Regions from separate parts of the Kitasatospora sp. NPDC086009 genome, predicted to be linked through region 3. Evidence: riboswitches for the same ligand, from Rfam matches in the RefSeq annotation. Region 3 holds a riboswitch; each other region holds the start of a gene.
The links. A riboswitch is a leader RNA that binds a small molecule or an ion and turns the genes downstream of it on or off. The one in region 3 is predicted to bind thiamine pyrophosphate.
Positions count from the first base shown of each region.

Region 1: it holds a riboswitch for thiamine pyrophosphate, as region 3 does, so the genes downstream of both, thiO (glycine oxidase ThiO) here and ACIF6L_RS03480 (cytosine permease) in region 3, are expected to answer to the same signal.
Region 2: it holds a riboswitch for thiamine pyrophosphate, as region 3 does, so the genes downstream of both, thiC (phosphomethylpyrimidine synthase ThiC) here and ACIF6L_RS03480 (cytosine permease) in region 3, are expected to answer to the same signal.

Region 1 is NZ_JBITSA010000002.1:501,732-512,145, forward strand. It holds gene ACIF6L_RS07905 (class II 3-deoxy-7-phosphoheptulonate synthase) at 1-995, shown strand, start outside; gene ACIF6L_RS07910 ((2Fe-2S)-binding protein) at 1,183-1,467, shown strand; gene bfr (bacterioferritin) at 1,484-1,963, opposite strand; gene ACIF6L_RS07920 (molybdopterin-dependent oxidoreductase) at 2,182-2,811, shown strand; gene ACIF6L_RS07925 (FAD-binding oxidoreductase) at 2,819-4,189, opposite strand; gene pknB (Stk1 family PASTA domain-containing Ser/Thr kinase) at 4,331-6,100, opposite strand; gene ACIF6L_RS07935 (thiazole synthase) at 6,190-6,987, opposite strand; gene thiS (sulfur carrier protein ThiS) at 6,990-7,199, opposite strand; gene thiO (glycine oxidase ThiO) at 7,196-8,356, opposite strand; TPP riboswitch at 8,360-8,472, opposite strand; gene ACIF6L_RS07950 (NAD(P)/FAD-dependent oxidoreductase) at 8,571-9,776, shown strand; gene ACIF6L_RS07955 (Rv2175c family DNA-binding protein) at 9,829-10,194, shown strand; gene thiE (thiamine phosphate synthase) at 10,194-10,414, shown strand, end outside.
Region 2 is NZ_JBITSA010000001.1:977,751-988,164, reverse strand. It holds gene ACIF6L_RS04530 (ice-binding family protein) at 526-2,277, shown strand; gene thiC (phosphomethylpyrimidine synthase ThiC) at 2,442-4,259, opposite strand; TPP riboswitch at 4,255-4,389, opposite strand; gene ACIF6L_RS04520 (hypothetical protein) at 4,545-4,751, shown strand; gene ACIF6L_RS04515 (SPFH domain-containing protein) at 4,855-6,372, shown strand; gene ACIF6L_RS04510 (3-oxoacyl-ACP synthase III family protein) at 6,462-7,475, shown strand; gene ACIF6L_RS04505 (glycosyltransferase family 2 protein) at 7,472-8,221, shown strand; gene ACIF6L_RS04500 (class I adenylate-forming enzyme family protein) at 8,337-9,815, shown strand; gene ACIF6L_RS04495 (cytochrome P450) at 9,812-10,414, shown strand, end outside.
Region 3 is NZ_JBITSA010000001.1:742,489-752,902, reverse strand. It holds gene ACIF6L_RS03510 (aminopeptidase P family protein) at 1-756, opposite strand, end outside; gene ACIF6L_RS03505 (PP2C family protein-serine/threonine phosphatase) at 939-2,441, opposite strand; gene ACIF6L_RS03500 (bifunctional DNA primase/polymerase) at 3,032-3,670, shown strand; gene ACIF6L_RS03495 (DUF5926 family protein) at 3,985-4,971, opposite strand; gene ACIF6L_RS03490 (ATP-binding protein) at 5,147-5,743, opposite strand; gene ACIF6L_RS03485 (glycerophosphodiester phosphodiesterase family protein) at 6,117-6,941, opposite strand; gene ACIF6L_RS03480 (cytosine permease) at 7,074-8,543, opposite strand; TPP riboswitch at 8,536-8,684, opposite strand; gene ACIF6L_RS03475 (S1C family serine protease) at 9,072-10,414, shown strand, end outside.

The sequences.
Region 1 (10,414 bases), on a different contig from region 3:
CGCGCTCCAAGTCGACCGAGACCCGCGACGGCGTGACGCTGCCGGTCTACCGGGGCGACTCGGTGAACGGCTTCGACTTCACTCCCGAGTCCCGGAACCCGGACCCGGAGCGCCTGAAGCGGATGTACAACGCCTCCGCCGCGACGCTCAACCTGGTCCGCGCCTTCACCACCGGCGGGTACGCCGACCTGCGCCAGGTGCACGCCTGGAACCAGGACTTCGTGCGCAACTCGCCGGCCGGCCAGCGCTACGAGCAGCTCGCCCGCGAGATCGACAACGCGCTGGCGTTCATGAACGCCTGCGGCGTGGCGCCGGAGGAGTTCAAGACCGTCGAGTTCTACTCCTCGCACGAGGCGCTGATCCTCGACTACGAGACCGCGCTGACCCGCGTGGACTCGCGGACCGGCGAGCTGTACGACGTCTCCGGCCACATGGTCTGGATCGGCGAGCGCACCCGCCAGCTGGACCACGCGCACATCGAGTTCGCGTCCAGGATCCGCAACCCGATCGGGGTGAAGCTCGGCCCGACCACCTCGGTCGACGAGGCGCTCACCCTGATCGAGAAGCTGGACCCGGAGCGCGAGCCCGGCCGGCTCACCTTCATCACCCGGATGGGCGCGGGCAAGATCCGCGAGCACCTGCCCACCCTGGTGGAGAAGGTCACCGCCTCCGGCGCCCAGCCGGTCTGGATCTGCGACCCGATGCACGGCAACACCTTCGAGGCCTCCAGCGGCCACAAGACCCGCCGCTTCGACGACGTGCTCGACGAGGTCAAGGGCTTCTTCGAGGTGCACCGCGGCCTCGGCACCCACCCGGGCGGCATCCACGTGGAGCTGACCGGCGACGACGTCACCGAGTGCGTCGGCGGCGGCGACGAGGTCCTGGTGGACGACCTGCACCAGCGCTACGAGACGGCCTGCGACCCGCGGCTCAACCGCAGCCAGTCGCTGGACCTGGCCTTCCTGGTGGCCGAGATGTACCGCGGCGGCAACTGAGCCGTCGCCCCCGGGCGGGCCGTGCGGCCGGCCCCGATGTGACGAAAGCCCCTCCGGATTCGGGATTTCCGAACCCGGAGGGGCTTTTTCATGCCCGGATCCCCGGGTAAGGTGAGGCTTAGTGAACTAAGGCATGCCTTAGTCAAGATCGATTTCGAGCCAGTCGCCTTCGCAGGGAGAGACCGCGATGTACGTGTGCATGTGCCATGCGGTCACCGAGGCCCAGGTGAAGAAGGAGATCGACGCGGGTGCCAACACCCCGCGCCAGATAGCCCGGGGCTGCAAGGCCGGTACCGACTGCGGCTCCTGCGTCCGACGGATCCAGGCGCTGCTCGGTGAGCACGGCGCACGGCCCTGCCCGACCGCCCGGCTGGCGGCCAAGCTGGGGCTGGCCGACGACCAGGAGGCCGAACCGCGGGACGGGGCCCAGGCGCCGGCCGTCCTGCCGGCCCGGCCGCTGCGCGCGGCCTGAGGGTACGGCCGGGGGTTCAGGACTCCGGCTGCTCGATCAGCTGGGCGAGGTAGAGCGGCTCCCCGAGCTTCTCCAGCAGTTCCAGCTGGGTGTCGAGGTAGTCGATGTGGTGCTCCTCGTCGGCCAGGATGTCCTCGAAGATGTTCGCCGAGGTGACGTCGTTCTTGGCCCGCATGACCACGATCCCGCGCTTCAGCCGGTCGATCGCCTCGACCTCGACCTGGCGGTCCGCCTCGAACATCTCCTTGACGGTCTGGCCGATCCGGACGTGGAAGAGCCGCTGGTAGTTGGGCAGCCCGTCCAGGAAGAGGATCCGGTCGGTGAGCACCTCGGCGTGCTTCATCTCGTCGAAGGACTCGTGCCGGGTGTACTTGGCGAGCTTCGTCCAGCCGTTGTTCTCCTGCATCTTCGCGTGCAGGAAGTACTGGTTGATGGCGGTCAGCTCGGCGGTGAGCTGCTCGTTGAGGAATTCGATGACCTCGGTGTCGCCCTTCATGGCGGTGCCTTCCTGCTTCGCGTCCGGGACTCACGGCCGTACCCTCCGGCTGCACGCATCCTGGCATCGCGCCGGGGCCGAATTCCAGTAAGTTCACACTCACTAGGACATGTGTCGGAATATCCGATTTGGTGGCCCAATGGGCCGTACGGGCGGGGCGCACGGCACCCGAAAGGGGCGCGCGCCAGGCGTTGTCCGCCGTCTGTCACCATGGAGCCATGGGTCAGTCCGAGCAAGAACCACCTCCGCCGTCTGACCCGAGACTCCCGCCGGGCCAGCGGACGCAACGCGGCTGGCCCGCCCTGCACTACGGCCCCGTGCCCCGCTTCAAGCCGCTGACCTGGGACTTCCAGGTGTTCGGCGCCACCGCCTCGGCGGCGAAGCACCGCTGGGACTTCGCCGGCTTCAACGACCTGCCCCGGGCGACCGTCCGCGCCGACTTCCACTGCGTGACCAAGTTCTCCGTGCTCGGCAGCGAGTGGACCGGCGTGTCGGCCTCCGAAGTGCTGGCCCGGGTGCCTCCGGCGCCCGGTGTCACCCATGTGATGGTCTGGGCCGAGTACGGCTACAGCGCCAACCTCCGGCTGGCCGACTTCGCCGACCCCGCGACGCTCTTCGCCACCCACCGCAACGGCGAGCCGCTCACCGCCGAGCACGGCTTCCCCGTCCGGCTGGTCGTCCCGCACCTCTACGCCTGGAAGGGGCCCAAGTGGGTGCGGGCGGTGGAGTACATGCGGGCGGACCGGCGCGGCTTCTGGGAGGAGCGCGGGTACCACAACCTGGCCGACCCCTGGCGCGAGCAGCGCTACTCCTACCAGGAGGAGCCGGGCGACGGGCCGCTGCGGTAGCGGCCCCTCAGGGCCGGATGTTCTGGTTCAGCCGGAACAGGTTGCCCGGGTCGTACCGCCGCTTCAGTTCGGTCAGACGGGCGTAGTTGCCCCGGTAGTTGGCCTCGATCCGGTGCTGGTCGTCGTGGTCCATGAAGCCGATGTAGCCGCTCTCGTCGGAGTGCGGGGCGAGCGCGTCGTAGTAGCCGCGCACCCAGGCGGTGTCGGCCGCGTCGTCGGCCGGGTCGGTCCAGGCCGCGAGGATCACGGTGGCGAAGGTCGCCTCCCGGTGCGCGAAGGCCGTCGCGTCGGCGGGCACCCGGTGGCAGGCGCCGTTGATCGGGTAGATGTGCACCGCCGAGTGGACCGTGGGCACCCGCGGGCCGTGCTCGGTGTGCGCGGCGATCGCCGCGTCCGTCAGCTCGGTCGCGAAGGCGCCCTTCCAGTACTGCCGCAGGCCGGGCGGCAGCAGCGGGTCGAAGGCGGCGGCGAAGGCCGGGTACGGCACCGTGTCCACGCCCTCGGCGACCACCGGCGCGGCGTCCCGCAGCGGGGCCAGTACCGCCTCGGCCCGGTCCGGCGGCCCGGACCAGCACGGCACCAGCAGGATGAAGGAGTCGCCGACCCGGTCCTCGGGGAGGAACGGCAGCGGCGGCGCGACGTGGAAGCCGGGGAAGATGCCCAGCTCCTCGGGGGCCTCCCGGACGTACTCGCGGTAGAACCGCAGCACCTCGGCCGTGTGCTCCAGCTCGTAGACGAACGGCCCGGCGACCACGTCCTTGACCGGGCTCAGCCGGTACTCGAAGGACGTCACCACGCCGAAGTTGCCGCCACCGCCGCGCAGCGCCCAGAGGAGGTCCGGCTCCTGCTCCTCGCTCACCGTCCGGAACCGCCCGTCCGCGGTGACCACATCGGCCGAGACCAGGTTGTCGCAGCTCAGCCCCAGCCCCCGGGCGAGGTGGCCGAAGCCGCCGTTGAGGGTCAGCCCGGCGATGCCGGTGGTGGAGATGATCCCGCCGGTCACCCCGAGCCCGAAGGCGTACCCGGCGTCGTTGAGGTCGCCCCAGGTGACGCCGCCCTCGCAGCGCGCCGTCCGGCCCACCGGGTCGATCCGGACGCCGTGCCGGTCGGAGAAGTCGATCACCAGGCCGCCGTCGCAGGTCCCGTAGCCGGGCGCGCTGTGGGCGCCGCCGCGCACCGCGAGTTCCAGGCCGGTCTCCCGGGCGAAGTCGACGGCAGCCATCACGTCCCCGGCGTTGGCCACCCGGACGACCGCCGCCGGCCGGCGGTCCACCGTGCCGTTGTAGACCCGGCGGGCCTGCTCGTAGCCCTCGTCGTCGGGCGTGATCACCGCGCCCCGTACACGCTCCCTCAAGCCGTCGACGGCGGGTCCGCCCATGACGACCACATCCTCGGGTACCGGCCGCCGCGCAGCCCCGTCCGGAGATCCCGGCGCCACAGCCCTCCTGGCCGTGGCAGGCGGGGCCGGGCAGGCCTGGTTCCACGCTACGTCGCGTGACCCCAAGGCTGGGCAAAATCCTTAGATGAACGGGAAGTTGACCGTGACCACGGTGCGCTGCGGGCGGCGCTCGCCCGGGGCCGGGGACTGGCTGGAGACCTTGCCGGTGCCGAACAGGTTGACCCCGCTGCTCTGCATGGCGAACCCGGCGGCCTGCAGTGCCTTGGCGGCGTCGTCCTTGGACATCCCGGTGACGTCCGGGACGGCCACCATGCCCTTGCTGACCACCAGCGAGACCGGGGTGTTCTCCGGCACCTGCTGGCCGGCCACCGGCGAGCTGCTGATCACCGAGCCCTCCGGCACGGTGTCGTTGTACGTCTCGGTGACGCCGCCGCGCGCCAGCTGCACGCCGCTCAGGGCGGCGGCGGCCTGCTCGGCGGGCCGGCCGACCAGCTCGGGCACGGCGATCCGCTTCGGCCCCCGGGAGACGGTGACCCCGACCGCGTCGCTCTTGCGCGCCCGCGCCCCGACGCCGGGGTCGGTGGAGATCACCTGACCGGCCGGGACGCTCTCGCTGTACACCTCGGTGAACCGCCCGTGCATCCCGGCGCCGTCCAGGATCCGCTGCGCCTCGCCGCGGTCCTTGCCGATCACGCCCGGCACCGTCGTGTACAGCGCGCCGGAGAGCGCGTACGTGGTGCCGCCGACCAGCAGAACCAGCGCGGCCAGGACGGAGGTCCAGATCAGCGGCTTGCGCGGGAGCCGGCGCCACGGGCCGGGGCGGCGCCGGGTGCGCACCGGCGCGGGCTCGTCGTACGGGCGCGGTTCGGTGAGCAGCTGCTCCATCACCTCCGGCGGCACGTCCAGCACGCTGGTGCGCTCGACCGGGGGCGCGACCACGGCCGGCCGGATCACCGAGGTCGGCTCGTTGGTCGGGTACCGCGGGCTGGGCCGGGTGGAGGCCGGGGGCTCGGCGTCGAGCTGGGCGGGGGTGAGCGCGCGGCGGACCCGTTGCAGGGCGGCCAGCAGCTCGACCGCGTCGTACGGGCGGTCCCGCGGGTCGCGCGCGCAGGCCGCGGCGACTATCGCGTCCAGCTCGGGAACGACCCCCGGCACGGTCAGCGAGGGCGCCGGGACGTCCTCGTGCAGGTGGCGGTACATGACCTGGACGGGGTTCTCGCCGGTGTGCGGACGGTGGCCGGTGAGCAGCTCGTAGAGCAGGATGCCGGCCGCGTAGACGTCCACCCGCTGGTCGGTCCCGGCGCCGGGTCGGATCTGTTCGGGGGCCAGGTAGGAGACGGTGCCGAGGACGGTGCCGGTGGTCGCGGTGCCGGAGCTCGCCGCGCCGTCGGCGGCGTTCAGCAGCCGGACCAGGCCGAAGTCGGCGACCTTCACCAGGCCGCCGTCGGTGATCAGCACGTTCTCGGGCTTGACGTCGCGGTGGACGAGACCGGCCCGGTGGGCGGCGCCGAGCGCGGCGAGCACCGGCTCCAGGACGTCCAGGGCGGCCCGGATGGAGAGCGCGCCCCGGTCGCGGAGCAGGTCGCGCAAGGTCCGGCCGGGCACGTACTCCATCGCGAGGAACACATGGGCGCCGTCCGCGCCCTGGTCGAAGACGTTGACGACGTTGGGGTGCGCGAGCCGGGCGACCGCCTTGGCCTCGCGGATGAACCGGCCGGTGAAGTCCTCGTCGCCGGCGAGCGAGGGGTGCATCACCTTGACCGCCACGACCCGGTCGAGCCGGGTGTCGGTGCCCCGGTAGACGGTGGACATCCCGCCGGCCGCGATGCGCTGCTCGACCCGGTACCGGCCGTCGAGCAGGGTACCGATCAGCGGGTCGTCCAGTGCCATGTCCACCCGGCGAGTGTAGTGGGGGCGCCCGGCAGCGGCCCCGGGAGACACCGCTCCCGGGGCGCTCTGTGCCCGGCTTGTGACACCGCCTAGAACGCCGGGCGCTCGCGGGTGTCCAGCGCGGCCCGGCCGGCCATCGCCGAGGAGGCCTCGGCGTGGAAGCGGCGCGGGATCCGGCCCGCCCGGTGGGCGAGCCGGCCGGCCTCCACGGCGTGCCGCATCGCGTCGGCCATCAGCACCGGCTCCTGGGCCCGGGTCACCGCCGAGGCGAGCATCACCGCGGCGCAGCCCAGCTCCATCGCCAGGGCCACGTCCGAGGCGGTGCCGGCGCCCGCGTCCAGGATCACCGGGACGGTCGCGCTCTCCACGATCAGCTGGAAGTTGTGCGGGTTGCGGATGCCCAGGCCGGAGCCGATCGGCGAGCCCAGCGGCATGATCGCCGCACAGCCGACGTCCTCCAGCTTCCGGGCCAGCACCGGGTCGTCGTTGGTGTAGGGCAGGACGGTGAAACCGTCGTCGACCAGTGTCTCGGCCGCGTCCAGCAGCTCGATCGGGTCGGGCAGCAGGGTCCGCTCGTCGGCGATCACCTCCAGCTTCACCCAGTCGGTACCGAGCGCCTCACGGGCCAGCCGGGCCGTCAGAACGGCCTCACCGGCGGTGAAGCAGCCGGCGGTGTTGGGCAGCACGCGGATGCCGTTGCGGGTCAGCACGTCCAGGACGGAGCCCTGGGTGGTGGCGTCGACCCGGCGCATCGCCACGGTGGTCAGCTCGGTGCCGGAGACCCGCAGCGCCTGTTCCAGGACGTCCAGGCTGGGGGCGCCGCCGGTGCCCATGATCAGGCGTGAGCCGAAGGCCGTCCCGGCGATGGTGAACACGTCGTCGGCCATGGTCAGCCTCCCTGGACGGCGGTGAGGATCTCGACCCGGTCGCCTGCGGCCAGTCGCGTCAGCGGCCACGAGCCGCGCGGCACCACGGCCTCGTTGAGAGCGGCGGCGACGCCGGAGTTGGCCCGGCTGAGGGTGGTCACCACCTCGGCCAGGGTGGTGGCGGCGGGCACCCGGCGGGGCTCGCCGTTGACGGTGAGTTCGATCTCGCTCATGCGGGGACCTTCGTGGTGAAGCGGGTGGGGGAGAACGGCTCGGCGAGCGCGGGCGTCGTGCCGGTGACCAGGTACTCGGCGAGCAGGTCGGCCGTCACCGGGGTGAGCAGCACGCCGTTGCGGTAGTGGCCGGTGGCGGCGACCAGACCGGGCAGGGCGGTCGGTCCGAGCAGCGGCGCGTTGTCCGGCGAGCCCGGCCGCAGCCCGGCGGAGGTCTCCACCAGCGGCAGCTCGGTGATGCCGGGGACCAGCTCGTGGGCGTCGCGCAGCAGCTCGTACACCCCGCCGGCGGTGACGGTGGTGTCGTAGCCCTGCTCCTCGCTGGTGGCGCCGATCACCAGCTCGCCGTCCTCGCGCGGCACCAGGTAGAGGTGTTGGCCGCGCACCACCGCGCGGACGTTGCGGGAGAGGAACGGCCGGTAGGCCGGGGGGATCCGCAGCCGCAGGATCTGGCCCTTCACCGGGCGGATCGCCGGCAGCACACCGGCGGGCAGGCCGGGCAGCAGATGGCTGCGGGAGCCGGCGGCGAGCACCACCCGGTCGGCGGTCAGGGTCTCCCCGGTGCCGAGCCGGACGCCGACGGCCCGGTCGCCCTCGACCAGCAGCTCGGTGGCCTCGGTGCGGTGCAGCCGCACGTCGGCCCGCTCGCAGGCGAGGACCAGCGCCGCGGCCAGCCGGCGGCCGTCCACTTGGTGGTCGTCGGTGACGTGCAGGCCGCCGCGGACGCCGGGGGCGAGCATCGGCTCCAGCTTGCGGGCCTCCCGGCCGGTCAGCCACTGCGAGTCGAGGCCGAGCCGCCCGTGGAAGGCGTGCAGCTCGCGCAGCTCCTCGCGGTCGTCGGAGTCGAGGGCGACGGCGACGGTGCCGCACCGGCGGTAGCCGGTGTCCCGGCCGCCCGAAGCCTCGGTGAGCTCGTCGGCGAAGGCTGCGTACCGCTCGTTGGAGGCCATCCCGAGGCGCAGCAACGGCTCCTCGCCGTACTGGAGTTCGGTGACGGGGGCCAGCATGCCCGCGGCCACCCGGGCGGCCCCGCCGCCCGGGTCGGGGTCGACCACCGCGATGTCCGTCAGTCCGCGCCGGGCCGCCCGCCAGGCGACGGCGAGGCCGATGATGCCGCCGCCGACGACCAGCACGTGGGCATGGGTACCTGCTGCCAAGCGTGTCAAAGTCGCTGCTCTCCCTTCGCCGGTATGACCCGGATCAGGTTCGGACGGTCGCAGGCCGTGCAAGCCCGCCTCTCAGCCCGGTCCGCCGGGCTCCCGTGATGGTGCCCCCACCATAACTCCGGGGGTCGCCGCCACCGAAGGCGCGTACGAGGGGCGGACGCGGGGCGCCCGAGGCCCTCTGGCGCCCCGTGCGCCCGCCAGTACAGTGACGGGCGTGGCAGAGCTGAGCGGGACGGATCAGGTGGTCGTGGTGGGGGCCGGGCTGGCCGGGGCGCACTGCGCCGCGGGCCTGCGGCAGGGCGGCTGGCGGGGGCGGATCGTGGTGGTCGGCGAGGAGCCGCACACCCCGTACGACCGACCGCCGCTCTCCAAGGAGGTGCTGCTCGGCAAGGCCGACGCCACCCCGCTCGACCTCGACCTCGCGCAGCTCGGCGTCGAACTGCTCACCGGCCGCCGCGCCACCGGCCTCACCCCCGGCGTGCTGCGCACCGACGGCGGCGACCTCCCGTACGACGCCCTGGTGATCGCCACCGGCGCCGCCCCGCGCGCCCTGCCCGGCGCCGAGCGTGCCCACCTGCTGCACACCCTGGACGACGCGCTGGCGCTGCGCGCCCTGCTCCGGCCCGGCCTGCGCCTGGTCCTGGTGGGCGCGGGCTGGATCGGCGCCGAGGTGGCCACCGCCGCCCGGGCGGCCGGCTGCGAGGTCACCGTCGTCGAGGCCGGCCCGGCGCCCGTGCCCGGCGCGCTGCCGGCCGTGATCGGCGGGGCGATGGCGGCCTGGTACGCCGAGGCCGGGGTGGAGCTGCGCTGCGGGCTGGGCGTCGCGGCGGTCGAGCCCGGCGCGGTGCTGCTGGCGGACGGCTCGCACCTGCCCGCCGACGAGGTGGTGGTCGGTATCGGCGCCCGCCCGGCGACCGGCTGGCTGGCCGGCTCCGGGGTCGCGATGGACGCCGCCGGCGCGATCCTGGTCGACGAGCGGCTGCGCACCACGCTGCCGGGCGTCCACGCGGCCGGCGACTGCGTGAGCTACCCGTCGGCCCGCGCCGGCGCCCGGCTGACCGTCCAGCACTGGGACCACGCGCTGCAGTCCGGTGCGGCGGCGGCCGCCGCCGTGCTCGGCGCGGAGGTGGCGTACGACCCGGTGCCCTACTTCTGGTCGGAGCAGTTCGGCCGGACGGTGCAGTACGCCGGGCGGCACGGCGAGGGTGACGAACTGCTCTGGCGCGGCTCCCCGCAGGACCCGTCCTGGGCGGTGCTCTGGCTGCGGGACGGCGTGCTGCGGGCCCTGCTGACGGTGGACCGCCCGCGCGATCTCACCCAGGGCCGCCGGCTGGTCGAGCGCGCCGCGGTGCTCGATCCGGTGCGCGCGGCGGACCCGGCGGTGGCCCTGAAGTCGGCCGTCGCGGGGTAGTCCGCGGGGCCGGTTGGTGCGCGGCGGGCCCCGGAGGTGGCAGTCTGGTGACGTGAGTGAGATCGAAAGCAAGATTGAATCCCTGGTCACCGACTGGATGTACCTGCCCGACATCTCGGAGCAGTGGGGGGTCCGGGTCACCGAGGTGCGCGACCTGGTCAAGAACGGCGGGCTGATCGCCGTCCGCCGCGGCCCGAACAGGTCGCTCCAGGTGCCGGCCGCCTTCATCGACGGCCCGGGCCTGGTCAAGCACCTGTCCGGCACCCTGACGGTGCTGCGCGACTGCGGGTACAACGACGCGGAGATCCTGGAGTGGCTCTTCACCGAGGACCCGTCGCTGCCCGGGAGCCCGATCCAGGCGCTGCAGGAGAACCGCGGCACCGAGGTGAAGCGCCGCGCCCAGGCGATGCTGATCTGATGGCGGCGGACACACCGCGCCGACGCCTCGCCGACGCCCGGCTCTACCTCTGCACCGACGCCCGCCGCGAGCAGGGCGACCTCGCCGCGTTCCTGGACGCGGCGCTGGGCGGCGGGGTGGACATCGTCCAGCTCCGCGACAAGGGCCTGGAGGCCAAGCAGGAACTGGCGGCCCTGGAGGTCTTCGCCGACGCCTGCCGCCGCCACGGCAAGCTGCTCGC
Region 2 (10,414 bases), 240 kb from region 3:
TATGCAGGCCAACGACTCGATCCCCCGAGCGATACGTCATTTCACCACCATGGACGCGGCCAAGAGGAAAAACGGTACTGCTAAGGCGTGGAAGGCACTCAGGGGAGGATTACGACGGCATTCGGGTCCACCGGTCCCATGCGGGAACGACGTCGGACTCCGTGAGCGTAGCCGGATCCGGAGGAGCTGACCGGAGCTGAGGCCGAGGCTCCGTACGCGGCGTTGAGTACGTAGACAAACGACGCGCCGGGCAGAGGTGAATATACCCCGACCGCGCCATCGCTTCACCCTTTTGCATCTTTATTGTTCTTTCCTTCTCATGTTGTTGTTGCACGGTGTACTGAGTTGGTGACGGTGCATCACCATCCCTGGCGGACTGTCGCTCTGTGGCCCTCCCGGGGTGACGCCCGTGGCGCCCCGGCGCACGTACGAGGGCTTGTGGGCCGACCAGAACTCACCATCAGTGCTCCGAAACACCTCTTTCCGGGTGACGGAGCTCAACAACGACAAGAAGGGTCCCGTTCCATGGCAGTCGATGCCATTCCGCCCGCCCCACCCGACAGCGGGCGCCGACGCTCCCGCCTCACGGGGGCGCTCGTCCTGCTCTCCGGATTCACGTTGCTGGCGACAGCAGGTCTGGTCGCGAGCCCCGCGCACGCCGCCACGGCACCGGTGACGCTGGGGACCGACACCAGCTACGCGATCCTGGCCGCCTCAACCGTCACCAACACCGGCCCCAGCGTGATCAACGGAGACCTGGGCCTCAGCCCGGGCACCAGCGTGACGGGCTTTCCGCCCGGGATCGTGAACGGCGTCCAGCACGTCAACGACGCCCAGGCCGCACAGGCCCAGTCCGACCTGGTCATCGCCTACAACGACGCCGCGGGCCGAGCCCCCACCGCCAGCCTGACCTCTCCGGGCGACATCGGCGGACTGACGCTGACGCCCGGCGTCTACAAGGCCACGTCGTCGCTCAACCTCACCGGGACCGTCACCCTCGACGCCCTGGGCGACCCCAGTGCCGTCTTCATCTTCCAGATCGCCTCCACCCTGATCACGGCACCGTCGAGCGTCGTCAGCCTGGTCAACGGGGCGCAGCCCTGCAACGTGTTCTGGCAGGTGGGCAGCTCCGCCACCATCGACGTCAGCTCCTTCTTCAAGGGCAACATCCTCGCCATGACGTCCATCACCGTGAACCACGCCTCGGTGATCGAAGGCCGTGCCCTGGCCCGCACGGGGGCCGTCACGCTGGACGACAACACCATCACGCGGGCGGCCTGCACCGTCGGCCCGCCCGGACCGAGCGGGCCTGCTGGTCCGAGCGGGCCTGCCGGTCCGAGCGGGCCTGCCGGTCCGAGCGGACCCACCGGTCCGACTGGACCCGCCGGTCCGGCCGGCTCGCCCGGTGCGCCCGGCCCCGACGGCGCTCCCGGCGTACCCGGCGCCCCGGGTGCACCTGGTTCACCCGGCCCCAACGGCGCTCCCGGCGTACCCGGCGCCCCTGGTGCTCCGGGTGCCCCCGGCCCCAACGGCGCCCCAGGAGCCCCCGGTGCACCTGGTTCGCCCGGCCCCAACGGCGCTCCCGGCGTACCCGGCGCCCCTGGTGCTCCGGGTGCCCCCGGCCCCAACGGCGCCCCAGGAGCTCCCGGTGCGCCTGGTGCTCCGGGTGCCAACGGTTCACCCGGTGCCAACGGACTCCCCGGCGCGAACGGCTCACCCGGCGCGAACGGCTCGCCCGGCGCGAACGGCACGCCCGGAGCGAACGGCTCACCCGGCGCGAACGGCACGCCCGGCGCGAACGGCACGCCCGGAGCGAACGGCTCACCCGGAGCCAACGGCTCGCCCGGCGCGAACGGCTCACCCGGAGCCAACGGCTCACCCGGCGCACCCGGCTCGCCCGGCCCCGCAGGACCGGCAGGACCCGCAGGTCCGACAGGCCCGGCAGGCCCGGCAGGACCGGCGGGCCCCGCAGGGCCGTCCCAGTCTCCAAGCGGCCACGGCGGTCACGGCGGGCCGGGGCACGGCGACCAGGGTCACGGTGGTCATGAGCAAGGTCATCACGGGAACGACCACGGCCCTCACGGCAACGCACCGGGCGCTCCCGTGCAGGGCGGTCCCGTGCAGCACCCGGATGAGTCGGGGCCGGCACTCGCCGCCACCGGCTCGGGTGGATCGATCGGCCTCCTGGTCGGCTCGACGGCCGCCCTCACCCTGGGCGGTGCACTCGTCGTCCTGGTGAGGCGAAGCGGACGAGCCGCGGCCCGCCGACGGCACTGACCCCGACGAAACCCGGCAAACCCCGCGGATCTCGCGGCGACGGCGGACGACCCGGCCGGCGCCGATCGTGGCCCCCCGGGACGTCCGACGACATCCGACGACGTGAAAGCGCACCGGCCCGCGACTCCCCCCACGGGACGCGGGCCGGTGCAGTCGGTGGAGAGTCAGTCCGCGATCGGCAGGTAGACCCGGTTGCCGTGCTCGGCGAACTCCTCGGACTTGGCCCGCATGCCCGCCAGGGCCTCGGCGTCGTAGTCCGAGGCGACGGCGGAGGAGCCGTCGCCGTGCTCGGCGCGGATCTGCTGGGAGATCTTCATGGAGCAGAACTTCGGGCCGCACATCGAGCAGAAGTGGGCCGTCTTGGCGGGCTCGGCGGGGAGGGTCTCGTCGTGGAACTCGCGGGCCGTCTCCGGGTCGAGGGCCAGGTTGAACTGGTCCTCCCAGCGGAACTCGAAGCGGGCGTCGGAGAGGGCGTCGTCCCAGGCCTGGGCGCCCGGGTGGCCCTTGGCCAGGTCGGCGGCGTGGGCGGCGATCTTGTAGGTGATGACGCCGGTCTTCACGTCGTCCCGGTTGGGCAGGCCCAGGTGCTCCTTGGGGGTGACGTAGCAGAGCATCGCGGTGCCCCACCAGGCGATCATCGCGGCGCCGATGCCCGAGGTGATGTGGTCGTAACCGGGGGCGACGTCCGTGGTCAGCGGGCCGAGGGTGTAGAACGGCGCCTCGTCGCAGATCTCCTTCTGGAGATCCATGTTCTCCTTGATCTTGTTCATCGGGACGTGGCCCGGGCCCTCGATCATCACCTGGACGTCCCGCTCCCGGGCGATCCGGCCCAGCTCGCCCAGCGTCTGCAGCTCGGCGAACTGCGCCTCGTCGTTGGCGTCGGCGATCGAGCCGGGGCGCAGGCCGTCACCGAGCGAGAAGGTGACGTCGTAGCTCGCGAGGATCTCGCAGAGCTCCTCGAAGTTGGTGTAGAGGAAGTTCTCCCGGTGGTGGGCCAGGCACCAGGCCGCCATGATCGAGCCGCCGCGCGAGACGATGCCGGTCTTGCGACGGGCCGTCAGCGGTACGTACCGCAGCAGCACGCCGGCGTGCACGGTCATGTAGTCGACGCCCTGCTCGCACTGCTCGACGATGGTGTCCCGGTAGACGTCCCAGCTGAGCTCCTCGGCCCGGCCGTCGACCTTCTCCAGCGCCTGGTAGAGCGGCACCGTGCCGATCGGGACGGGGGAGTTGCGCAGGATCCACTCCCGGGTGGTGTGGATGTTGCGGCCGGTGGAGAGGTCCATGACGGTGTCGGCGCCCCAGCGGGTGGCCCAGGTCATCTTCTCCACCTCCTCCTCGATCGAGGAGGTGACGGCGGAGTTGCCGATGTTGGCGTTGATCTTCACCAGGAAGTTGGTGCCGATGATCGACGGCTCCACCTCGGGGTGGTTCACGTTGACCGGGATGACGGCGCGGCCGCGCGCCACCTCGGCGCGGACGTACTCCGGGTCCAGGCCCTCGCGCAGGGCCACGAACTCCATCTCCGGCGTCACCACGCCGCGCCGGGCGTAGGCGAGCTGGGTGACGGAGGCGCCGGACCGGCCGCGCAGCGGGCGGCGCGGGCGGCCGGGGAAGACGGCGTCCAGGTTGCGCAGGTTCCCGCCGCGCGGCGAGGTGTGCTTGATCCCGTCGTCCTCCGGGCGGGCCTCGCGGCCGTCGTACTCCTCGACGTCGCCACGCTGGCGGATCCAGGCGTCCCGCAGCGGCGGCAGGCCGCGCCGCACGTCGGCCTCGTAGGCGGGGTCGGTGTACGAGCCGGAGGTGTCGTAGAGCGGGACGGTCCGGCCGTTGGTCAGGACGACCTCGCGGTACGGGACCCGCAGGTCGGGGCGGGACCCCTGGCGGTAGGCCTTGCGCCAGGCCGGGGTCGGGTAGCCGGTGGCCGCGCTTCCGGCGGCCTGGTTCCGGGCAGACTGCGGCTGTGCGTCGAACGTGGTCATCAGACCCTCTACTCCCTACGCCGGCATTACCCGGTCAGGTTCCTGCGGTCGACGCAGCGGTCGGCACGTCCAGCGACGTTCCGGTCAGCGCCCTCTCAGCCCGGTGCTCCGAGCTCCCGTGTCCGCAGGCGGTGTTGCCTGCGCATGACGTCCAACACCGTAGCGAGCGGATCGCCGCTGGTCCAGAGGGGGTCCCCGGGCGGCGACCCGGACCACGGGGCGCCGCGGCGCTCCGGGGCGGGCAGACTGGCAGTCACGCGGGGCGGGCGGCGAAGGAGGAGCGCAGTGATCGGGAGCACGGGGCGGGTCAGCGGAGCGGTGGGCGCGGGACTGGTCGGCGAGGTGATGGTGCACGTCCCGGAGCGCCGGGGCACGGAGGCGTTCCTCGCCTATCTCGCCGTGCCGGGTGACCGGCTGTCGGTCGGGACGCCCGTGGTGGTGATCGAGTACCACCCGCCCCGGACCGTCTACGTGGCACCGATCCTGCCGTGACAGGGTTGTGACGGACGGTCATGTGCGATCCCTTCTCCTCCGGTTGTCCCGGGCGGACAATCCGAGTCGGCGCATCTCATGCGCCGAAAGGGGGAGTTGAACCATGGTGTTCGTCATCATCGGGACCGCCGCCGGGGTACTGCTGGTGGGTGTCACGCTCTTCAAGCTCATGTGGCGGGTGGCCGAGCCCAACGAGGCCCTGATCATCTCCGGCTCCCGGCACCGGACCGAGGGGGTCGGGGACGGCCTGGGCTTCCGGATCGTCACCGGGCGGGGGACGTTCGTCACGCCGGGGCTGCAGGGCGTCCGCCGGCTCTCGCTGGACCTCAACGAGGCCGAGCTGGACGTCGAATGCGTCACCACGCAGGGCATCCCGGTCCGGGTCAAGGGCGTGGTGATCTTCAAGATCGGCGACGACGACGTCTCCATCGCCAATGCCGCCCGGCGATTCCTGGACCAGCAGAAGCTGATCAGCCAGCGGGTCCACAACGTCTTCGCCGGCCACCTGCGCTCGATCGTCGGCGGGCTCACCGTCGAGGACATGATCCGGGACCGCGAGCGGCTCACCGGGGAGACCAGGGCCGCCTCCGGGCTGGAGATGGAGAAGCTCGGGCTGATCATCGACACCCTGCAGATCCAGGAGATCATCGACCCGACCGGCTACATCAAGAACCTCGCCATCCCGCACGCCGCCGCCGTCCAGCGGGACGCCCGGATCGCCCAGGCCGCGGCCGACCGGATGGCCACCGAGGCGGAGCAGGAGGCCGCCGCCCGCAAGGCCGAGGCGACCCGCAACAGCGCCATCCAGCAGTCCGCCTACCAGGCCGAACGGGACACCGCCAATGCCCGCGCCCAGCAGGCCGGGCCGCTCGCCGAGGCCGCCTCCCGGCAGGAGGTCGTCGTCCAGGAGACGAAGGTCGCCGAACTGGAGTCGCGCCGCAAGGAGCAGCAGCTGCAGATCGAGGTCCGCAAGCCGGCCGACGCCAAGGCGTACGAGACCCGCACCCGGGCGGACGCCGACCGCGACGCGCGGATCTCGGCGGCGCAGGCCCAGGCCCAGGAGACCGAGCTGAAGGCGGCCGCCGAGGCCGGCCAGGTCAGGATCGCGGCCCAGGCCGCGGCGGACGCCACCAGGCTTCGCGCCCTGGCCGAGGCCGAGGCGACGAGGGCCACCGGGCAGGCCGAGGCCGCGGCCACCGAGGCCCGCGGGCTGGCGGACGCGGAGGCCGCCAAGGCGATCGGGCTCGCCAAGGCCGCCGGCATCCAGGCCCGGGCCGCCGCCCTCGCCGAGAACCAGGACGCCGTGGTGGCACAGGAGTTGGCGGAGAAGTGGCCGGACATCGTGCTGGCCGCCGCGCAGTCCTTCGGCAACGTCGAGCACATGGTGCTGCTCAACGGCGCCGACGGGGTGGGCGAGCTGTTCGCCAAGGCGCTCACCATGGGCGGGACCGGCCTCGGCCTGGCCCGCCAACTGCTCACCACCCTGCACGGGCCGGGGCAGCCCGGCCCGGCGCCGGACACCGCGGCGCCGGGCGGAGCCGCCGCACCGGCGGTGGCCGGGACGGCCGCGGGCGGCGCGGCCGTCGTGGTGCCCGTCCAGCAGATCCCGGTCGAGGAGTGACGGCTCCCGGCCCGGTCGAGTAGCCGCCCGCGCCCACCTGAGTACCCGTACTCAGGTGGGCGCGGCGGCGCCGGCCGGAGCATGGGGGCATGCACCCTCCAGCCACCGCGCGGATCGGCATCACCGCCGTCGGAGCCCACCTCCCCGCCCACCGCCTGACCTCCCAGCAGCTCCAGGACGAGGTCACCGCCGGCGGTCGGCTCCGGCTGCCGGAGCGGATGTTCGAGAAGGCGACCGGGATCGTCACCCGGCACTTCGCGGCCGAGGGCGAGTACGCCTCCACGCTGGCGGTCGGCGCCGCCCGGCGCGCCCTGGCGGCCCGCGGACTGGACCCGCTCGACCTCGACCTGCTGCTGTACGCCTCCGCCACCCGGGACGTCTGCGAGCCCGCCACCGCCCACCTCGTCCAGGCCGAACTCGGTTCCCGGGCCCACGCGCTGGACGTCAGCAACGCCTGCAACAGCTTCCTCAACGGCATCGACCTGGCCCGCGCGATGATCCTGGCGGGCCGCGCCCGGCGCGCCCTGGTGGTCACCGGCGAGACGCCGAGCCGGGCGATGCGCCGCGATCCGGCCGGTCAGGAGGACTTCCGGGACGGCTTCGCCGGGTACACCTTCGGCGACGCCGGCGCGGCCGTGGTCGTCGAGGCGGTCGAGCGCGGCGGCATCCTGGACATCGAGACCGAGACGGCCTCCGAGCACTGGGCGGCCGGCGGCATCCCCGGCGGTGGGTCGCGCCACCCGCGCGGCGACGAGTACAGCTACTTCCGGGGCGGCGGAAAGGAGTTGCGCGGGGTCTTCGAGCAGATCGGCGGCGCCATCCTGACCAGGGTCGCGGCCCGTACCGGCCTCGGCTGGGACGACTACGCGCGGGTGCTGGTGCACCAGGTGACCGTCCCCTACCTGGAGCGCTTCGTCGAGCTCACCGGCGTGCCCGCGGAGAAGCTGGTCCTCACCGTGCCGGAGCTGGGCAATGTCGCCAGCGCCGCCCTGGGCATCCAACTCGAACGAATAACCCCGGAGTTGAACCCGGGGGACAAGGTGCTGCTGATCGGCCTCGGTGGCGGCGTCAGCCTGATGACGATGGTCTGGGAGGCGTCATGAGCACCGGGACGGACCTCTGGGTGGTCGTGCCGGCCTACCAGGAGGAGGCCAGGATCGAGCACACCCTGGCCGCCCTGGCCGCGCAGCGCGACCGCGCGTTCACCCTGCTGGTCGCCGACAACGGCTCCAGCGACGCCACCGTGGCGAAGGTCCGGGCCTTCGCCGCCCGGGCGCCGTTCCCGGTCGAGGTGCTGGTCGAGCCGGAGAAGGGCGTCGGCTCGGCGATCGACACCGGCTTCCGGTACGCCATCGCGCACGGCGCCACCCTGTTGGCCCGCACCGATGCCGACTGCCTGCCCGAACCCGGCTGGACGGCGGCCGCCCGGGCCGGGATGCGCGCCTGCGGCGGGCTGGTCTGCGGCCGGGTGACCGCCCGCCGGGACGAGCACGGGCCGGCCGGGCGCGCGGTGTTCCTGGTGCTGGTCGCGCTCGGCGCCCTCTTCGGCCGGATCCGGCCCGCGCACCGCCGCCGGCACGGCTACCTCACGCCCTACCGGATGCATGCCGGCAACAACATGGCGATCACCGCGGAGCTGTACCGGGCCGTCGGCGGGATGCCGCGCCGGCCGTCGCCCACCGACCGGATGTTCATCAACCGGGTGCGCCGCCACACCACCGCGATCGTCCACCGCCGCGACATGGTGGTGCAGAACTCCACCCGGCGGATCCGCGCCTACGGCGTGGTCGGCACCGCCCGCTGGTACCTGGAGCGCGGCGCCGGCCGGCGCTCGGTCGACGTCCGCTGAACCGGCCGCACGCCCGGGGAACCGCGCACCCGCTGACCGCGCACCCCGGAACCGGGCGCCCGGAGAACCGAGCGCCCGGAGAACCGACCACCGCAACCCCGTCGAGGAGGGCCCCGTGCTCGACCGGCTCGCCCACGCCCTGCGCACCGTCCACCCCGACCGGCCCGCCGTCCTGGGCCGCGGCCGCACCGGCGGTACCAGGGTCCTGATCCGCCGCGGCGAACTCGCCGACCTGGCCGACCGCTACGCCGCCGCCCTGCACGCCTGCGGCCTCGGCCCCGGCGCCACCCTCGGCGTCGCCGTCCGCCCCGGCCCCCGGGCGCTCGCCGTCCTGCTCGCCGCCCACCGGCTCGGCCTGCGCGCCGCCGTCCTCGACCCGACCGCCGGGCCGGACGTGCTGGCCGCCCGGCTCGCCCTGGCCCGGCCGGACCTCGTGCTCGCCGACGCCGCCGCCCAGGCGGTGGCGGGCTGGGCCGGACCGCTGGCCCGCCGCGCCGACCTCGCACTGCCCCGGCTGTCGGCGCTCGGCCCGGTCGCCACCCTGGGCCGCCGGCTGCCCGGCTGCGCCCCCCGGCTCGCGGTCACCGGCGGCGCCGCGCCCGTGCCCCGCGACGGCGGCGCGGACACCGACGCGGTGATCGTCTTCACCTCCGGCACCACCGCCCGCCCGCGCGCCGTCGTGCACACCCGCGAGGGCCTGGCGGCCGGTCTGCGCACCGTCACCGACCTGGTCGACCCCCGCCCGGGCAGCACCGTGCTCGGCGGCACCTTCTTCGTCCTGGTGCCCGCGCTGGCGGCCGGCGCCGCCGTCGCCCTGCCGGCCCGGCGCCCGCGGGCGCTGGCCGGCCAACTCGCCCGGCTGGCACCGGCCCAGACCTACCTCACCCCGCCCGCCCTGCGCGCCGCGCTCGGCGCCGGGGCCCGCTTCCACGGCCGGGTCTGGACCGGCTCCGCGCCCGCCGACGCCGCCCTGCTGCGCCGGGTCAAGCAGGCCGGCGCCGACCAGGCCTGGGGCGTGTACGCACTCACCGAGCTGTTCCCGGCCGCCGCCGTCGAAGAGACCGGGAAGAGCGCCCACACCGGGCCCGGGGACCTGGTCGGCGCACCGCTGCCCGGGGTGCGCACCGGCCTCACCCCGGAGGGCGAGCTCCTGCTCACCGGCCCGGGCGCCCGGCACCGCTACCTCGGCGAGGAACCCGACCCCTGGGTCCGCACCGGCGACCGGGCCACCCTCGCCCCGGACGGCCGGATCGTGCTCGCCGGGCGGCTGAAGGACATGGTGCTGCGCCGGGCCGAGAACATCTACCCGGGCCTGTACGAGCCCGCGCTGCACCTGCCGGACGTCGAACTCGCCGTCCTGGTCGGGGTCCCGGCCGCCGGCGCGCCGGGCGACGAACGGCTGGTGGCCCTCGTCCAGCCACGTCCCGGCGCCGATCCGCGGCGGCTGCGCGCCGCCCTGAGGGGCCCGCTCGACCGGATGGGCGGCGCCCGGCCGGACGCCGTGCTGTTCGGGGAGGTCCCGCTGGCCGGGCGCTCCCGCAAGCCCGACCGGGCGGCGGCCGCCGCCCACTGCGCCCGGGAGCTGTCCGCATGACCACCGACCGCGGCACCGGCCGCGCACCCGCCCCCGCGCCCGCCCGCGCACCCACCCCGACGCCCGGCCCCACGCCCACCCACGCACCCGCCGCCCACGCACCCGCCGCCGACCGGGCCGCGCGCCGCCGCGACCGCCGGGTCTACCTGCGCAGCCACCCCGTGCTGTTCGCGCTGCTCTGCCTCACCCGCCGCCGCCCGGTCGTCCGGCTCGGCCGAACCGTCCTGGTCCACGGCACCGAGGCCTACCGCGAGGCGCTCACCCGCGTCCCGCTCGACCGCACCGCGGCCGGTACCACCGGCGGGGCCGCCGCCCGACTCAGCGGCGGGGGGCTGCTGTTCGACCAGGAGGGCGCCCGGCACCGCGCCGCGCGACGGGCGGTGGCGGCCGACCTCGGCACCGGAGCACTCGACCGGATCCGCCCGCACTGGCAGGCCGTGCTCGCCGAACGCGTCCCCGAACTGGCCACCGGGCCACTCGAACTCGTCACCCTGGCAGAGGAGTTGGCCGGAGTGACGGCGGCCGCGCTGACCGGCTCCGGCGCCGACCCGCGCACCCTCGCCCAGGCCTGCGCCGCCGCCGCCGCGGCCACCGCCCGG
Region 3 (10,414 bases):
CACCACGTCGGTGAAGCCGTTGACCGTGGCGGTGCAGGCGGCCCGCAGCTCGCCGATCTCCCACTCGTCCTTGACCAGTCGCAGGCCGCTCAGGAACTCCTTGAGCCCGGCGTCCTTGTCGGCGTCCAGCACCTCGGCGAGCGCGGACTCCAGACCGGCGTCGTAGCCGCGCACGATCCGGGTCGGTACGGCGTCGGCCTTGGCGCGCCCGGCCAGCTCCTCGGCGGCCTTGCGGACGTCGCGGACCGGCAGGCCGAGCAGCTGCTCCTGCTCGGTGAGGCTGTGGCGGCGGCCGACCCACAGCTCGCCGTAGCCGTCCAGCCAGAACTCGCCGTTCTCGCGGTCGGAGCGCGGCAGCAGGTAGAGGCCGAAGTCGTGGCCGGCCGCGCCGGTGGGCTCGGCGACCAGCACCGCGTCCTCGGTCTGGTCACCGGTGAGGTGCACGTACTCGCTGGCGGCGCGGAAGTTGTAGTCGGTGTCGTTGGCCCGGACCCGCAGGGTGCCGGCCGGCACGACCAGGCGCTCGCCGGGGAAGGCGGCGGAGAGCCGGGCGCGGCGCTCGGCGGCGTACGGGGCCTGGGCGACCGGGGTGAGGCCGTGCAGCTCGGTGTCGGCCCAGCCGGACTTCATCGAGGCGGCGAGCTCGTCGGAGACCTCCGAGTACAGGCCGTTCTTGCGGCCCTTGAACTCCTGCGGCTCCTCGCCGCCGGCGGCCTCGGGGTTCTCGGCCACTGCCGGGGTGCGGTCCTCGGTCACGTACGTCGCCTCCTTGCGCGGGTGCCGCCCATGGGGGTCCCCCGGGCGAAGGGCCGGGGGGCGTCGGATCGCGACACACGTGGGCGGCCGTGCGTCCATGGTACGGACGCCCGGCCGCCCGGCCTCCGGCGGCCTCGGCCCGGGAAGCCCCGCCGCGGGGCCGCGGCCACGGGCGCCGCCGGCTACTCGAAGCGCGCGGCCAGCACCATCAGGTCGTCGGTGGCGGGCCCGGCCTCCCGGGCCGCGCAGACGGCCAGCAGGTGGGCGCAGAGCCGGTCCGGGTCGATCCGCACGTCGCGCGGGGCGTCGGCGGCGGCCCGGCGCAGGTTGGCCTGTCCGGCGTGCAGGGTCGGGCCGCAGCGGCGGGCCAGGCCCTCGGTGTAGAGCACCAGGGTGTCGCCGCGCCCGGCGGTCAGCTCGACGCCCGGCGCCTCCCAGCAGGAGAGCATGCCGAGCGGCGCGGAGAGCGAGGTCTCCACGAACTCGGCGCCCTGCCGGGTGACCAGTACCGGCGGGCAGTGCCCGGCCCCGGCCAGGGTGATCCGGCGCTCGTCCGGCTCGATCCAGGCGTAGAGGGCGGTGGCGCTGCGGGCCGGCTCGGTGGTCTTGAGCAGCAGCTCCAGGTCCCCCAGGACGGAGACCGGGTCCTCGCCCTCCAGGACGGCGTACGCCCGCAGCGCGGCCCGGACCCGGCCCATCGCGGCGGCCGCGCCGGGGGCGGAGCAGGGGCCGGCGCCCGGACCGTCGCCGGAGACGCTGCCGACGGTCAGGCCGACGGTGCCGTCCGGCAGCGGGATGGCGTCGTACCAGTCGCTGCCGGCCGAGCGGTCCAGCCCGGCCGGGACGAGCCGGGCGGCCAGCCGCAGGCCGGCGGGCTGCGGGAGGCGGTCCGGGAGCAGGCCGCGGCAGAGCGCCTCGGTGGTGCGCCGGACCCGGTCCGCTTCGAGTTCCTTGGCCAGCAGCGGGGCGGCGACGTCGCAGTACCGGCGGACGAGCTCGCACTGGCGCTCGGTGGGCTCGGCGGGCTCGTCGTAGAACCAGAGGACGGCGGCCAGCGGGCCGTCCTCCGCGGTGACGAGCGGCAGCCCGTGGCAGCCGCCGAGGCGGAGGTGGCCGGCGAGCTCGCGCAGCCGGGCGCCGATCGCGGGGTCGGTGGCGAGGTCGCGCGACTGCAGCCGGTCGGGCCGGTCGTGCTCGCGCAGCAGTCGGGCGAGCGGGCTCTGCTCGGTGGGCACCGTCTCCAGCGCGCCGAGGCTGGCGCGGTCGAGCCCGTACCCGACCGGCTGGCTGGGGCCGCCGCCGGGCAGCGCGGTGACCAGCAGGGCGCGGTCGGCGCCGAGCAGCGCGGCGCCGGAGGCCAGCACGGCCTCCAGGGTGGCCGTCAGGCCGCGGGCGCGGGCCAGCCGCTCGGAGTGCTCGTGGAGGCTGGTGAAATCGGACAGCCGTCCGGCCAAACGGTCCTGCAGCCCGGCCGGGGGTGCCGGGCGGGCCTCCGGGGCGCCGGGCGGTTCGGTACCGCCGGCCGGTTCGGTACGGGCCGGCGGCTCGTCGGCCGCGCAGCCCGGCTGCCCGGCCGGTCCGGCGGGGGGCGTGGGGAAGCCCGGATGGTCGAGCACCGAGAGCCCGCGGGGGCGACGGGGATCGCCCGGCTCGGAGGCTGTCGACGACGGGTGGGACTCAGTCATGCCGCCACTCCTGACGCGGTGGTACGTGTCATGCGGATCCCCCAGGTACGGCCGATGGGAGCGAGCACGGCCAAAGGGCGTGATTCGCCTCGATTCGCTACTACTCGTCATTGATCGACAGCAATGCCACCACTTCTACACAGGCCATTCGGGGCATGTCCAGATCCATGACGCCGCGGGTGGCCGGTTCTCCGTCCCGCCGGGCCCGGCCGGGGCCCGCTCCGTTCGTGCGCGCCCCTGCCGGGCCCGCGGGCATGGAGCGCCGGAGAACGGGCAGAACCGTCAGGACGGCTCTCGCGGCCGTCCGGATCGTATGCTTTCGCCGCCCGTCGGCCGGGTCGGCCGGAAGTCACTCACTCGTACGGTGGAACCAACCGCGCCCGGGCGGCGTCCATCCGGTCGCATACGGGATTCTCGTTCCAAGGGCTGTTCGCATCGCGGCTCTTTCATGTCGTGCTCCACACCGTGCTCCATCCCCGCCACGCCGTTCGCCAAGCCCACCGGCCCGGTACGGGCCCGTGCGGCGTTTCCCCGGCCGCCGGCCGGCGGGGCCGGAGCGACCCGAGCGGTCACGGAAAGGAACGAGCGCCATGCGCGAGAACTCAAGGAGCCGGTCGACAGTCCGTTCCGTCCGGTTGGCCGCGGCCCTGGCCGCCGCGGTCGACCACCGCTGGCCGGTGGTGCCCGGCACGCTGCTGGTCGGCGGCCACTGTTCGTGCGGGGACGCGGACTGCTCCGTCCCCGGAGCCCACCCGCACGACCCGTCGCTGCTGGCGGCCACCACCGACGCCCGGATGGTGCGGTGGTGGTGGGAGCGGCAGAGCCCGGACGCGCCGGTGCTCGCGGCGACCGGTGGGACGGTCTCGGCGGTCAGCCTGCCCGCGGCGGCCGGTGCCCGGGCGCTCGCCTACCTCGCGGCGCTGCGGCTGCCGCTGGGGCCGGTCCTGTCGATGCCCGGCCGCTACGCGATGCTCGTCGCCCCCTACTCGCTGGAGGCGCTCGGCGAGATGCTCGCCCAACTTCCTTGGGTTCCGGGCTCGTTGCGCTACCACGGCTCGGGCGGCTTCCTGGCGCTGCCGCCGGGCGGCGGCTCGGGCGGCGGGGTGCGCTGGGTGCTGCCGCCGCGTCCGGCGGCCGACGGCGGTGTGTGGCTGCCCGAGGTCGGGCCGCTGCTGGGGGAGTTGGTCGAGGCGACGGTCCAGCTGGACAGCGGGCGCTCGGCGTACTGACGGGGCTTCCGCGCCTCGTTCGGCCCCTGTCGTTCGGCCCCCGTGGCCGGTGCGGCGGGGGCCGGTGCGTCGGTCGCGGCCGGGCCGGCGGGCCGATCGGCCGGGGTACTGATCGGGCACGGTCCACCCGTTGGAGCGGGCCGGGGCCGGAAAACAAAGATCCGGCCGCTGGCGACGGGGGATGCACCAGCGACCGGACTCTTTAGACAGTAACAAGGATCCGCGCCCGCGCCAATTTCCAAGAGCCCCTGCCCGCCCGGAAATTGCCGTACCGGCGGCCAATGTGACGCGTATCACCCGGATCCGAGTCCCCTTTAGTTCAAAGTGACCTGACGGTTCACCAGGTTGGCGCGGGCCCGCCGCTCCTCGCCGGTCAGCGGCGCCGGGTCGGCCAGCGTCGCGGCGAGCCGCTCGGCGAACTCCGCGGCCGGCTTCTCGCAGTCGGTGGCGGTCATGGCGAGCGGCAGGTCCCAGACCGGGACGGTCAGGCCGTGCGCGCGGAAGGAGCCGACCAGCCGGGTGTCCGGGCCGAGCGAGGACAGGTCGGCGGCGGTGAGCCGGGCCAGCGCGTCCAGCAGCTCCTCCTCCGGCACGGTCATCACCCAGCGCAGGTGGTTCTTGTCCGGGGTGCCGCACCAGTACGCGGAGTCCACGCCGGTGAGCTTCTCGGTCGGGATCGCCGAGGCGTTGGCGCGCTCCAGGGAGGCGGCCACCTCGCCGGTGGCGGTCTCGGCGTCCTCCAGCCAGAACTCGAAGCCGGTGTGCACGGCGGGCGTGAACTCGGCCGTGGTGTCCAGCAGGTCCTGCAGGCGGCGGCCGCCCGGCACGGTCCGGCGGGCCGGGACGGGCGAGCCGGGCTCGGCCGCCAGCGCCAGCTCCAGGGCGTCCGCCAGGTCACGGCTCAGGTCGCCGGAGGCGGACTGGGTCTGCAGGCCGAGCAGGATCGAACCGTCCTGGCGGCGCAGCGCCGGCCAGGCCAGCGGCAGCACGGTGGCCAGGGTCACGGACGGGACGTCACCGTTGGCGGCCTCGGCCACCCCGGCGGCCAGCGTCAGCGGCACGGTCGCGGCCGGGACCAGCTCGCGCAGCGCCACCCAGTCGGCCTCGCCGGACAGCCCCTCGAACGGGCGGTGCACCAGCTCCTGCACGGCGTGCGAGGCCTCCCGGCCGTGGCAGGCCTTGTACCGGCGGCCCGAACCGCAGGGGCAGTTCTCGCGGGCCCCGACCACGGGGATCTCGCCCGTGACGGCGGTGGTGGACTGGCTGCGCTGCGGCGCCTTCTTGGCGGCCTTCTTGCCCATGGTGCGGCTCTCCCGGTGGCGGTTTCGGTGTGCTCCGGGCAGCCTACTGACGTTCCCCCGGCACGTGGGCACGCGCCGGGGCGGGGAGTACCCCGTGGGGGCGACGCCCGGACCGCGGTGGGCGGCGCCCGGCGGAGGCCCCACCGGGCCCCGCTCCGACGGCCGCGGGCGACGCTCAGGCGCTGCGGGCGTCACCGCCGGTGCGTCGGGCGTGCCGGGCCCGGGCGGGCAGGGCGGCCCAGACCGTGACTTCGCCGGGCGCGTCGCGCACGCCCCAGTCGCTGGACAGCTGGTCGACGATGCTCAGCCCGCGGCCGCCGCGCGAGGTCAGCGACGGACTGGCGGGGGACGGCCGGGTCTGCGCGCCGCCGTCCGTCACCTCCAGGGTGAGGACCCCGTCCGCGTGCAGCTGCCAGCGGACCAGCACCCCGCCGTTGCCCTCGCCCTCGTCCGGGTGGGCCTGTCCCGCGTCCCGGCTCCTGGCGTGGACGGCCGGGCCGCCCGTCGCGGGAGCGCCGGCCGGCCTGGCCGGCTCGGCCGGACCGGAGGGGACGCCGACGAGGATCTGGTCGACGATCTCGGCCCGGGCGCTGCGTCCGAGCACGGGCAGCGGGCCGAGCGGCCGTGCGTAACGACATGCATTGCTCAGCAGTTCGGAAAGGATCAGAACAACATCATCGATGACCGGTTCCGGTATCTCCCGGTCACGTAGATCTCGACGCAGTCGGCGCCGTGCGACCCCGACACTCGATGGGCCGTGCGGCACTGCCATGGTCGATGAAGTCGGCACTTCACGCGCCACCATCAACGCCACCCCCGGACCTCCTTCAGCGTATGCCGAGGGATGGATGCCCCTTGGTAATGGGTCGGAAACGACCGTACGGCGATCCCGCGCGGACATTTCAAGCCGGGCGACGCACGGTGCGCTGCAGGTGATTCCCCGCTCACCCTCTGTCGTGAGAACGCATGATTTCCGTCAGAAAACGGCGGATGAAGGTTTGAGCCCTACCCAAGCGATCGCGGTCCGCCGGGGCGGAAGTGCCGGGTGATTCCGGAGCGGGGCGCGCGGCCACCGGGTCTCGGGGGCCGGAAATAGCCGGAGAAACCCGTGGGGCGCGAGGGACGGCGTTCCGCGGCGGACCGGTTCAGCGACCGAGCTGGGCCAGGACCTCCGCCGGGCGGTTGGTGATGATCCCCGAGACCCCGAGCTCCAGGCAGAGCTCGACGTCGGCCGGCTCGTCCACGGTCCAGACGTGCACCTGGTGGCCGAGCTCCCGCAGCCGGGTCACCAGCCGGGGCCGGGCCCGCACCAGGTCGATGCCCGGGCCGGCGATCCGGGCCCCGCCGGGCAGCGAGGCGCCCGGGCGCAGCCGGCCCTGCAGGGGCAGCGTCCGCTCGAACAGGAAGACCCGCGGGTACTCCGGCGCGGCGGCGGCCACCCTGGTCAGCGCCAGCGAGGAGAAGCTCATGATCCGGGCCTGCGGGCGGTCGCCCTCCGGCGCCCCGCCGATCTTGAACCGGTCGAGCATCCGCAGCAGCTCGGACTCCACCCGGCCCCGGAAACGGACCGGGTGCTTGGTCTCGATCGCCAGGTCCACCGGGCGCCCGCAGTCGGTGACCAGCTCCAGCAGGCTCTCCAGCCGCAGGACGCCGCGCAGGTCCGGGTCCGCGCTCGGCTCCCCCGTCTTCCAGGCGCCGAAGTCGTGCGCCTCCAGCTCGGCCAGCGTCATCGAGGAGACCGTGCCGCGGCCGTCCGAGACCCGGCCGATCCGGCGGTCGTGCACGCAGACCAGATGCCCGTCGGCCGTCACCCGGACGTCGCACTCGACCGCGTCCGCGCCCTCGTCGAGCGCCCGGCGGTAGGCCGCGAGCGTGTGCTCGGGCAGGGCGTGCGAGGAACCGCGGTGGGCGATCACCTGGACGGGCCGCGCGGTGCGCGCCGCCGCCGGGGAGAGGTCAGGGCTGGTCACGCCGTCCACGATAGGCGGCGGAAGTGACACCCGGGCGAAGACGGCCCCAACCTGCGGGGCCGTCTTCGCCCGCGCGCCTCGTCGTCCGCCCTTCCCGGCGGGCGGTCGCGGGCCCGGCCGGGCCCGCGGGCGTCAGGCGGCGGGGGTCCGGCGGGTGAGCGGGGTGAGCGCCCAGGTGACCAGGGCCGGCACCAGGAAGCCGAACAGGGACGCCGAGGTCCACTCCTGGGGTGTGAAGTGCAGGGCCTCCTGCACGGAGGTCCAGAAGTCCGTCCACCAGCCGGCGATCGCGGTCGGCGCGATCAGCTGGTAGACGGCGAAGCCGAGCGCCCAGGGCAGCAGCATCAGCCAGCGGGACGGGGCGTCGGCGGCGAGGTTCCAGCCGCGCCGGCCGGCGCCGAGGAAGTAGTCGACCGCCAGCACCGCGAACATCGGCACGAACACCGAGCCGATCAGACCGAGGAAGGCGTAGTAGGAGTCGGTGAACTCGGTGATCTGCAGCGCCAGCACGGTGATCAGCAGGCCGGTGGCGCCGGTCAGCACCCGGCGGTCCACCTTCGGCAGCAGGTTATGGACCGACATCGCGGTCGAGTACACGTTGGCGAAGGACTGGTCGGTTTCGCGCAGCACCAGCACCAGCAGGAAGAACCAGCCGGCCCAGACGCCGAGGAACGAGTCGAAGATCCGGGAGGCGTCGCCGTCGGCCTGCAGCAGCGCGAACAGGCCGAGCACGTAGCACCAGACCTGGGCGACGGTGTAGCCGGAGAAGCTGCCCCAGAACGCGGAGCGGGCGGTGCGGGAGTGCCGGGTGTAGTCGGCGGCCAGCGGGACGAAGGAGATCGACACCGCGATCATCGCGTCGGTGGCCCGGAGGAAGCCGTGCCAGTTGCCCGCGCCCGGGTCGGACACGCCGCCCCGGCCCAGCTGGACGGTGAAGTAGACCATCGCCACCGCGACCGCCGCGGCGACGAAGCGGCGCAGCACCGCGATCGCGCCGAGCGGCCAGATGGTCAGCGCGGTGGTCACCGCGCCCGCCAGGACGACGAAGAGCCAGCGGTAGCCGTCGGTGTGCGCCACCGTCTGCGCGCCCATCGCGATGACCAGCAGCTCGTACACGCCCCAGCCGATGCACTGGACGATGTTCAGCACCGTCGGCACGTAGGAGAGCTTCGTCCCGAACAGTCCGCGCAGGTTGGCCATCGCCGGCGCGCCGGTCCGGGCCCCGATCAGCGCGGCCACGCCGAGCATCGCGGTGCCGACCACGGTGCCGACCACGATCGCGGTGACCGCGGCGGCCAGCGACAGCTCGCTGCCGGGTGCGCCGAGCACGGTGGCGGCGGTGGTGAAGCCGATCAGGCTGACGCCGAGGTTCATCCAGAGCGCGAAGTGGTCCCGGAAGCGGAGCGTGCGCGGCGGCTCGGTGTCGAGGACGAACGGGGCCTCGACCCGGTCCGCCCGGTCCGGACGGTCCAGGACGGCGGTGCCCGCTCCGGTGGAACCGGCCGCCCCGCCGGTGGCGTCGCAGGGATCGGTCGCGGACGATTCGGGGAAACCCTTGGACGCGGGCGCGCCCGAAGAAGAGGATGGCGAAGCAGGCGGCATGGCCGATACTCCCTACGCCGGCATTACCCGGACAGGTTCCGGCGGTCTGCGCCCCCTCGACGGTCCGTCCACGGAGCTCGTGGCGTACGGTCGACCGGCGCACTCTCAGCCTGGTGGGTCCAAGCTCCCGCGTGTCAGTTTGGAGCGACAGGCTAACCGGCGCGGGAGTGAACGCCAAGGCCAGGCGTCCGGCGGTCCGCATCGCGGGACGCCGCGGGGCGGCCTCGCACGGGGTCCCGGGGGGCCGTCGCGGGGGCCTGCCTGGGGGCCGTTGTCGGGCCGGGCTAAGGATTCTTATGACTTCTTCAGAGGGGTCCTTACGGCAATCGAATCGAGTGTGCGAAAAACTATGGTTGTTGGTCCTGTCAGCTATGGAGGTCGTCCGTGAGCACCGAGCGCGAGGTTGGGCCCACCGGGCCACAGGGGGAGCAGCCCTCCGACGGCCAGGGGGTAGTGGGTCCCGCTCCTGACGGTCGGGCGCAGGTGGCGCCCGGTCCCGTCCAGGCGGCGCCCGAGGCGGACCGGACCGTGACGGACACCGGCGCCGGGGCGCCCGCCGCTCCGGCCGCGCCCGCGTCCGGCGGGTTCACGCCGACGCTGGCGTTCAGCAAGGTCGGCGCCCCGGACCCGGCGCCCGCCGTGCCCGCCGAGCCGGTGGCGGCTCCGGCCGCCGAGGCCGGGTACATCGACGCACCTCCGCCCGTCCTGCCGCCGGCCCCGGCCCCGGCCGCGCCGGCCGCCCCGGTGGCCGCGCCGGTCACCAACCCGTACGCCACACCGGGCGCCCCGGTCGCGGCGGCGTCCCACGACCCGTACGGGGCTCCGGCCGCGCCGGCGACGCACCACCCGTTCGGCGCCGGCCAGCCGCTCGGCGGCTGGGGCGGCCACGAGGCCCCGCCCGGTGGCCCCGCCGCCCCCGGCGGCCCGGGCTACCCCGGCGGGCCCCTCGGCTACCCGGCCGAGTACCCCGGCACCCCCGGGCCCGGCGGCCCGCGCAAGAAGCGCGGCGGCCTGATCGCGCTGATCGCCGCCGTCGCCCTGGTCGCCGGTGTGGCGGGCGGGGCGCTCGGCGTCGCCGTCGCGGACCGCAACGACAACGGCATCAGCGCCGCGGACGACCACCGGAGCACCACCGTCCAGGCCAGCACCCAGAAGAACGAGCCCGCCCCCGGCTCGGTGGCCGGCATCGCGCAGAAGGCGCTGCCCAGCGTCGTCACCATCAAGGCGCAGGGCAACGGCGAGTCCGGCACCGGTACCGGTTTCGTCTTCGACACCGAGGGCCACATCCTCACCAACAACCACGTCGTCGCGCCCGCCTCCAACGGCGGCAAACTGACCGTCAAGTTCGCCGACGGCACCTCCTACAGCGCCTCGGTGCTCGGCCGCGCCGAGGGCTACGACGTCGCCGTGGTGAAGCTCGACAACCCGCCCAAGGACAAGCTGACGCCGCTTCCGCTGGCCGACTCCGACAAGGTCAACGTCGGTGACTCCACGATCGCCATCGGCGCGCCGTACGGCCTGGAGTCCACCGTCACCACCGGCATCATCAGCGCCAAGGACCGCCCGGTCGCCTCCGGCGACGAGACCGGCGCGCAGTCCTCGTACATGAACGCGCTGCAGACCGACGCCTCCATCAACCCCGGCAACTCCGGCGGCCCGCTGCTGGACGCCGGCGGCGCGGTGATGGGCATCAACTCGGCGATCCAGTCCAACGCCTCGGCCAACGGCCGGGCCGGCAGCATCGGCCTGGGCTTCGCCATCCCGATCAACCAGGCCAAGTGGGTCGCCGAGACGCTGATCAAGACCGGCAAGCCGGTCTACGCCAAGCTGGACGTCCTGCGCAACGACGACTACAAGGGCGACGGCGCGCA